2 regions of the Streptomyces sparsogenes subsp. cuspidosporus genome follow, and region 2 is predicted to be linked to the other one. Evidence: riboswitches for the same ligand, from Rfam matches in the RefSeq annotation. Region 2 holds a riboswitch; the other holds the start of a gene.
What was found. Region 2 has a riboswitch for cobalamin ahead of ABFY07_RS35030 (CbtB domain-containing protein). Riboswitches for the same ligand answer to the same signal wherever they lie in the genome.
Positions count from the first base shown of each region.

Region 1: another riboswitch for cobalamin. It lies ahead of ABFY07_RS36860 (cobalamin biosynthesis protein); the one in region 2 lies ahead of ABFY07_RS35030 (CbtB domain-containing protein).

Region 1 is NZ_BAAASD010000051.1:2,025-6,229, reverse strand. It holds gene ABFY07_RS36870 (inorganic phosphate transporter) at 1-1,198, shown strand, start outside; gene ABFY07_RS36865 (hypothetical protein) at 1,211-1,477, shown strand; cobalamin riboswitch at 1,679-1,878, shown strand; partial or broken gene ABFY07_RS36860 (cobalamin biosynthesis protein) at 2,003-2,962, shown strand; gene ABFY07_RS36855 (cobyric acid synthase) at 3,148-4,205, shown strand, end outside.
Region 2 is NZ_BAAASD010000044.1:41,150-45,354, forward strand. It holds gene ABFY07_RS35020 (sortase domain-containing protein) at 1-547, shown strand, start outside; gene ABFY07_RS35025 (CbtA family protein) at 643-1,434, opposite strand; gene ABFY07_RS35030 (CbtB domain-containing protein) at 1,449-1,667, opposite strand; cobalamin riboswitch at 1,705-1,859, opposite strand; gene ABFY07_RS35035 (glycoside hydrolase family 6 protein) at 2,036-3,094, shown strand; gene glxA (radical copper oxidase GlxA) at 3,388-4,205, opposite strand, start outside.

The DNA.
Region 1 (4,205 bases), on a different contig from region 2:
GTTCGACTTCACGAACGGCTTCCATGACACGGCCAACGCCATGGCCACCACCATCTCCACGGGAGCGCTCGGTCCCCGGACGGCCGTGGCGATGTCGGCGGTCCTCAATCTCGTCGGCGCGTTCCTCTCGGTGGAGGTCGCCAAGACGATCTCCGGGGGGATCATCGACGAGGGCTCCGGGATCCGCCCCGAAGTGATCTTCGCGGGTCTGGTCGGAGCCATCCTCTGGAATCTGCTGACCTGGCTGGCCGGACTGCCCTCCAGCTCCTCGCACGCCCTCTTCGGCGGCCTCATCGGCGCCACCCTGGTCTCCGTCGGCATGGACGGGGTCAACAGCGACAAGATCGTCATGAAGGTCCTGATCCCGGCCGTGGCCGCGCCGATCGTGGCCGGTGTCGCGGCGATGGTCGCCACCCGGCTCACCTACCGGCTGGCGCGCGGCCGCGACGACCAGGAGACCGCGAAGGGCTACCGCGCCGGGCAGATCGCCTCGGCCGCGCTGGTCTCCCTCGCCCACGGCACCAATGACGCCCAGAAGACCATGGGTGTGATCACCCTGGCACTGATCACCGGCGGCGCGATCGCCCCCGACTCCGACCCGCCGCTGTGGGTCATCGTCTCCGCGGGTCTGGCCATCGCCCTCGGCACGTACCTGGGCGGCTGGCGGATCATCCGCACCATGGGCAAGGGCATCACCGACATCCAGCCGCCGCAGGGCTTCGCCGCCCAGACCGGCGCCGCGACCGTCATCCTCGCCTCCTCCCACATCGGCTTCGCGCTCTCCACCACCCAGGTCTGCTCCGGCTCCGTGATGGGCGCGGGCCTCGGCCGCAAGGGCGGGGTGGTGCGCTGGTCGACCGCGGGCCGCATGGTCCTCGCCTGGGTGCTCACGCTGCCCGCCGCCGGTCTCGTCGCGGGCGGCGCGGCGCTCCTCGCGGACCAGGGCGACTGGGGCGTCACCGCCGTCGCCGTGATCGCGGTCGCCGCCTGCGCGGCGATCTGGGCGGCCTCGCGCCGCAAGCCCGTGGACCACACCAACGTCAACGAGGTCGAGACCGTGCCGGCCGAGCCGGTGGGCGTCGTCACGGCCGCCATCCAGGCCGTGGCCCCGCCGCCCGCCGGGCCGGTGGCCGCCGTCTCCTCCACCCCCTCCGCCACCCCGGCAGGCGCGTCCGCGGCCACCGGCAGTACCAGCTAAGGAAGTAACGCGATGAGCATCGACTGGGCGGCCCTCGGCCAGGTCTTCGGCGTCAGTCTCGCGGTGACCGTCGGCTTCGTGGGCGTCTTCACCCTCGGCATCCTCGGCACCTCCCGCAAGGCCCAGCCGGCGGAGGCGGGCCCGGGCGCCACCTCCGCCACCCCCGGCGCCTCGGCCACGGCGGGCGCGGCCCTCGGGCCCGCGCGTCTCGGCGCGTACGCCTGCTTCGCGCTGTGCGCGGCGGCCGTGGCGTACGGCATCAATCTGATCGTGGCCTGATCCCCGCCTGACACCGGTCTGATCGATGACTGATCCTGACCTGACCCTGGCCTGATCCGGAGAAGCACCACCGGCCGCCGGGCCGGGCCGCGCCGCACGGCGTGGTCCGGCCCGGCGGCCGTGGCGTGGAAGGGGTGTCGCGTCGGGGGGTGTGTGGGCCTCGGCACACTCACGCAGGGTGGGGCATTCGCGAGTTGACGGCCATTCGCGGCCCATGGTGGACTTCCGGAGCCAAACGGCGGCAGGAGAGGAAGCCGGTGAGAATCCGGCGCGGTCCCGCCACTGTCACCGGGGAGCGCTCTCCCATCGCCCTACGAGTCACGGCCGCCCGCGCGGAGGCTGGAAGACCGGGAGAACCGCGGATCCGGGAGCCAGGAGACTCTCACCGCCGGTCACGTCGAACCAGGGCGCGGACCCTGAGTGAGGACATACCGCCATGCCCGGCACCGCCATGCCGCCGCCTCCCACGAGGCCCCTCCCCCTCCCCCACGACCGGACGCGGCAGGGCGGGACGGCGGGCTGAGGATGCGTGCCGACCACGCCTCGTACGCGTGCGGCGCCGCCCTCGGCTTCCTCGGCGACCTCGCCACGGGCGATCCGCGCCGCGGCCACCCCGTGGCCGCGTTCGGGACCGCCGCGCTGGCCGCCGAGCGGCTGCTGTGGCGCGACCACCGCGGAGCCGGGGCCCTGTACACCGCGCTGTGCGCGGGCGGCGCGGCCGCGGGTGCCGCCCTGACGGCGCGTGTCGTACGCGCCCTTGGCCCCTCACGTGCCGCGCACACCGCGCTGACCGCCGCCGCCACCTGGGCCGTGCTCGGCGGCACCACGCTGGGCCGGGAGGCGCGGGCCGTCGGCGGCGCGCTGGCCGCCGGGGACCTGGACGCCGCCCGGCGGCGGCTGCCGCACCTGTGCGGGCGCGACCCGCAGGCGCTCGACGAGCAACAGATCGCGCGCGCGGTCGTCGAATCGGTCGCCGAGAACACCTCGGACGCCGTCGTGGGCGCGCTGGTGTGGGGCGCCGTGGCCGGGGTGCCGGGTCTGGTGGGCTTCCGTGCCGTCAACACCCTGGACGCGATGGTGGGTCACCGGTCGCCGCGCTACCGGCGCTTCGGATGGGCCTCGGCCCGGCTCGACGACCTCGCCGGCTGGCCCGGCGCACGGCTCACCGCCGTGCTCGCCGCCCTGGCCGGGCCGGATCCGCGCGGCGCCCGGCGCGCCTGGCGGCGGGACGGCCACCGCCACCCGAGCCCCAACGCGGGCCCGGTGGAGGCCTCGTTCGCGGGCGCGCTCGGCGTACGGCTCGGTGGCACCCTGGCCTACGGCGGGCGCGTCGAGCACCGGCCGGTGCTCAACTCCGGCGGGCGGCCGGTGGAAGCGGTCGACATCGAGCGCGCGGTCCGGCTGTCGCGGCGCGTCGGAGCGCTGGCGCTCGGCGTGTCCGTCGCGGCCCGGCTGGCCGTCGGCGCGCTGCGGCCCGCCCGTACGGGGCTCTTCCCGGCCGCGCGTACGGGGCTCTTCACGGCCGCGCGGCCCGGCGTGCCCGTACGCGCCGCCCGCGCCCCACATGGCGCGCTCGCTCACCGGGCACGGTCCTTGGGGGCTCCCGGGGCCGCGGGCGGCGCGTACGGCCAGGCGACGGCGCGGCCCTCGGCCGCGGGGAGGGATCGAGGATGAGCGGGACGGATGGCACGGGCGGCGGGAGCGGGCCGGGCGGCGGGCTGCTCGTCGCGGGCACGACCTCGGACGCGGGCAAGAGCGTGGTCACGGCCGGGATCTGCCGGTGGCTCAGCCGTAAGGGCGTCAAGGTCGCGCCCTTCAAGGCGCAGAACATGTCGCTCAACTCCTTCGTCACCCGCGAGGGGGCGGAGATCGGCCGCGCCCAGGCGATGCAGGCCGCGGCCGCCCGCGTCGAGCCGAGCGCGCTGATGAACCCCGTGCTGCTCAAGCCGGGCAGCGACCGCAGCAGCCAGGTGGTGCTGCTGGGCAAGCCGGTGGGCGAGCTGAGCGCGCGTGGATACTTCGGGGGGTCTGGGGGGGCGTCCCCCGGGGAAAAGCTGCACGCGGGGCGCCGGGAGGCGCTGCTCGGAACCGTCACCGAGTGCCTGGCCGAACTGCGGCGCACCCATGACGCGGTGATCTGCGAGGGCGCCGGAAGCCCCGCGGAGATCAACCTGCGCCGCACCGACATCGTCAACCTGGGCCTGGCCCGGGCGGCCCGGCTGCCGGTCGTCGTGGTCGGGGACATCGACCGCGGCGGCGTCTTCGCGTCGTTCTTCGGCACGACCGCGCTGTTGTCGGAGGCCGACCAACGGCTCGTCGCGGGCTATCTGGTGAACAAGTTCCGCGGCGACGTGACCCTGCTCGAACCGGGCCTGGAGATGCTGCGCGGCCTGACCGGCCGCCCGACCCTCGGCGTGCTGCCGTACGCCCACGGCCTCGGCATCGACGAGGAGGACGGACTGCGGGTGTCGCTGCGCGGGGCGGTGCGCGAGAGCGTGGTCGCGCCGCCGCACGGCGCGGACATCCTGCGGGTGGCGGTCGCCGCCGTGCCGCTCATGTCGAACTTCACGGACGTGGACGCGCTGGCCGCCGAGCCCGGCGTGGTCGTGCGGTTCGTGGACCGCCCGGAGGAGCTGGCCGACGCCGACCTGGTCGTGCTGCCCGGCACCCGTGGGACGGTACGGGCGCTGGAGTGGCTGCGGACGCGGGGGCTGGCCGAGGCGGTCGC
Region 2 (4,205 bases):
GCTGCTCGGGCTGTGGGTGTGGGGCCACGACGCCGTGGAGGGACTGGGCGGCGCGGTGCCGATGACGGGGGACGTGGCGGCGGCGGGGCGCCCCCCGACGCATCCGCTGCCGCGCGCCCACCGCCCCCTGCCCGCCCTGCCCTCCGCGCGGCCGCGGGGCGTGGTCGTCGAGTCGGTGGGGCTCGCGGCCCCGGTGGTCGCGGGTGCGGAGAGGGGCCGCTACGGGGTCGGGGGCTGGCACTGCGCCGGGGCGCGGCCGGGTGCCTCGGGGGCGTCGGTGCTGGTCGGGCCCGCCGACGGCGGGGTCCTTCGCCGCCTCGGCGGGGTCAGGCGGGGGGACGCGGTGCGGGTGTTCCGGGCGGACGGGACGGTCGCCGAGTTCACCGTCGAGGACGTCGCGCTGGTGACCGCCGAGCGTCTCGACGCCCGGCGGGTGTACGGGGCGCGGGCCCGGGGGCGGGCGGAGCTGCGGCTGGTCGCGGGCGGCGGGCCGCGCGGCGCGCGGGTGGTCGTGTCGGCGTATCTGACCGGGAGCCGGCGCATCTGACCCCCGCGCATTCCCCGCGCATTCCCCCGCGCATCTGACCGGGCCGGGCCCTGAGGCGGGGTGAGCCGTGCCCACCCCGCCTCAGGGCCGGGGGATCACACGGCGCTGGGGACCGGGTCCGGCCGGTGCCCCGCCGCCCGGCGCTCGCGCAGCGCGCGCAGGCCGAGCGCGCCGAACGTGGCGCCCAGGGCCGCCCACAGCACGGCGTGGGAGGCGAGCGAGAGCATCCGGAAGTCCCACAGCAGCGTGCCCTCGACGGGCACCGGGTCGGGGTTGTCGGGAAGGGCGAACAGGGCGAGGAGCACCGCGACGAGGGTCCCGGCGACCGCCGTCTGGCAGACGGCGGGGGCGCGGCCCGCCGCCGTCAGCCGGGTGTGCACCTGCCAGGCGAGCACCATGCCGAGGGCGCCGATCACCACCGCGGCGACCCACATCAGCTGGCGGTCGCCGACCGTGCCCGCGTCGCCGACCCCCGGGGGGTTGGCCGGATAGCGCAGGCCCGGCAGCAGTGAGAGCCCGGCGAAGCCCGCCGCGGCGAGCGCGATCGCGCGGGGCCAGGGCCGGGCGGAGGCGTCGGAGCGGCGGTGGACGAGCGCGTGCGCGACCGCGAAGAAGACGCCGAGCGCCAGCCCGACGACCACCGTGGTGACGACGAGACCGAAGTGCTGGGTGCCGCGGGAGAACAGCTCCTCGTGGTGCTTGACCGCCGCGGCCGCGGCGGCGTGCGAGTGCTCGCCCTCCTGGCGTTTCTCCTCCAGCCGGATGGCACGGTCCATCAGGGGCTCGGCCAGCAGCAGGGAGAACAGCCCGGCGGCGAGGCCCGCGAGGCCGCCCGCCGCCAGTCCGCGCCGGAGCAGGGGAAGTACGGGGACGTGGCCGTCTGCCATGGTGCCGGACCCGGTCAGTGGCAGGGGGCACCGAAGAGGTGCCGGCCGTCGTGCGAGAACTCGTGCAGGTAGTCGCCGGTCGCCGAGATCAGCGAGCCGTTGTCGATGAAGACCGCGTACAGCGCGATGAGCGCCAGGACGACCGCGCCCGCCGCGATCAGCCAGTCGCGGGTGCGGACGGTGGCGGCCGAGACGGCCGCGGGGTCGGTGTGCCGCGCAGTGTGCAGGGACATCCGCTCTTGCCTCCTTGTGGGGTTTCCACGCCCCTCGCAGGAAGGAGGACGACGGGCCAGTTCCTGACTCCCGGAAGCGCGGCGCGCCCGCGCGCGCTGACTTCCGGTCACAGTGGCGGGACCGTCCCGGAGTCGCACCGGGTTCCTGTGTGCCGTCGCCTCGATATGTGGACTTGTCGCATCGGAGAGTCCCAGTCGGATGAGTGCCTGTCAACCGGGCGAAATCCCGCGAAGGGCTGTGGACAACCGCACCGGGGTCGGTCTGGTGTGTAAGCATGGTTTCCATCGGTCTTGAGGGTTTCGACCGGTCTTGTCCTACCCGGGGCTTGAGGGGTGAGCCCCCGGAGCGTGCACCCAAGGGGGAGTGGATGTACGGGAGTCACACCGGCCGCCGGCGCGAGGCCGTGCGCGGCGGGGCGGCCCGGGGCGGGGCCGTGGTGGGGGCGCTGCTGTCGCTTCTGGCGCTCTCCGGCTGCTTCGGCTCGTCGTCCTCCGACCGCGAGGAGGAGGCGATCGCCGCCGCCAGGCCCGCTCAGCGGCCCCGGAATGTCATGCCGTACTGGGTCAACCCGGACGGCAGCGCCGCCCGGCAGGTCGCCGCGTACCGCAGGAAGGGGGACGACGAGGAGGCGCGGCTGATACAGCGGATCGCCGAGCAGCCGGTCGCCGAGTGGCTGGGCGTGGACGACCCGGAGGGCCAGGCGCGCGGGTTCACCGAGGCCGCCGCCGCGGAGGAGCGGGACGCGCTGCTGGTCTTCTACAACATCCCGCACCGCGACTGCGGGCAGTACTCCAAGGGCGGCGCCGCCGACGGCGACGCGTACCGCGCCTGGCTGGACAAGGCGGTCAGGGGCATCGGCGACCGGGCCACCACGGTGATCCTGGAGCCCGACGCGCTGCCGCACGCGGTGGATGGCTGCACGCCCAAGCGGTTCCTCGAGGAGCGGTACGACTTGCTGACCGGGGCCGTGGACAAGCTCAAGGGCCTGCCCCGCACCAAGGTCTACCTGGACGCGGGGAATCCGCACTGGATCAAGGACCCGCGCCGGATGGCCGAGCCGCTCAGGCGCGCGGGGCTGAAGAAGGCCGACGGCTTCGCGCTCAACATCGCCAACTACCAGACCACCGGGGACAACAAGGTCTACGGCAAGAAGCTCTCCGCCCTGGTCGGCGGCAAGCCCTTCGTGATCGACACCAGCCGCAACGGCAAGGGCCCGGTGCCCGGCAAGGAGGACCCGGAGGCCTGGTGCAACCCCAAGGGGCGGGCGCTGGGCGAGACGCCGACGGTCCGCACGGGCGATCCGGCGGTCGCGGCCTACCTGTGGATCAAGCGTCCGGGCGAGTCGGACGGCACCTGCAAGGGCGGCCCCCAGGCCGGCCGGTGGTGGCCGCGGTACGCGCTCGACCTCGCCCGTAACGCCACCTAGGGCCCGTCTTCAAAGGGGGCGCCCTGCTCACGACGCCGCAGTGACATCAGCCGCTGCCGCGGCGGGCGGCACCTCGCTGTGTTGTCGGAGTCGCCCGCCACGCCGCGGTAGCGGCATATTGACCGCAGCGCCCAGTACGAGGGCGATCCTCCGCCTTGCGATGCTCCCCCAGCTACCGCTGGGAGGTGCCCCCTGCACCAGACGCCGCTCGCGGCCGGACGCCCCCTTTGAAGACGGGCCCTAGCGCCGCATGACCCCGACAGCCGGGCTGTCGGGGTGTCCGGCTGCCGCGGTCAGTGCTTGGCGGCGCCCCGGGAGGCGGGCACCTTCACCCAGACCGCCTTGGAGGGGATCCCCTCGTCGTCCACCACCGTGAGCATGTACCACCCCGGCGGGACCAGCGACGGGTCGTCCGGGATCCTGACGCCGACGCTGTCCCCGCTGGTGATGAAGTCCACCGCGATGGACCGCTGCTCGACATTGGTCACATGCGTGAAGGAGCCGGGGCGGATCAGCCGCACCCGCTGGATCGCCGAGGCGTTGTGGGCCCGGTAGGTGGCCGTCGCCCCGCGCCTGAGGGTCCGGGGAGCGCCGTCGGCCAGCGCGGGCCGTGCGCCGCGGAACAGGTACGGCGGGGTGTACAGGTCGATCTGCTGCTGGAACCTGCCCGGCTTGGTGTTGGCGTCGTCGCTGAACAGCGAGTCGGAGCCGAAGGTCATCACCCGGCCGTCGGGCAGCAGCAGTGCCCCGGAGTGGTAGTTGCGGCCCACCAGCGGGTCGGCCACGCCGCGCGAGGTGTTGGTCCTGGGGTCGTAGATCTCCGCCAGCAGCACATTGCTGCCGCCGCGCCCCCGGTAGTCGCCCGAGCCGTTGGTGGTCAGGACGGTGTCGTCGGGGAGGATGACGCTGCTGGGGTAGCGGACCTTCGCGTACAGCTTCGGCCCGTCGCGGAAGCGCGGCCGGTCCTCGTGCAGGTCCACGACGCGGGTCTTCGCGGTGGACTCGGGGTCCTCGCCGACGCCCCCGCCGCCGAGCACCATGTAGCGCTGCTCCTGGGCCGGGGGCAGCAGCACGGACATCGAGGTCTCCAGGACGTCCGGGTCGCTGATGC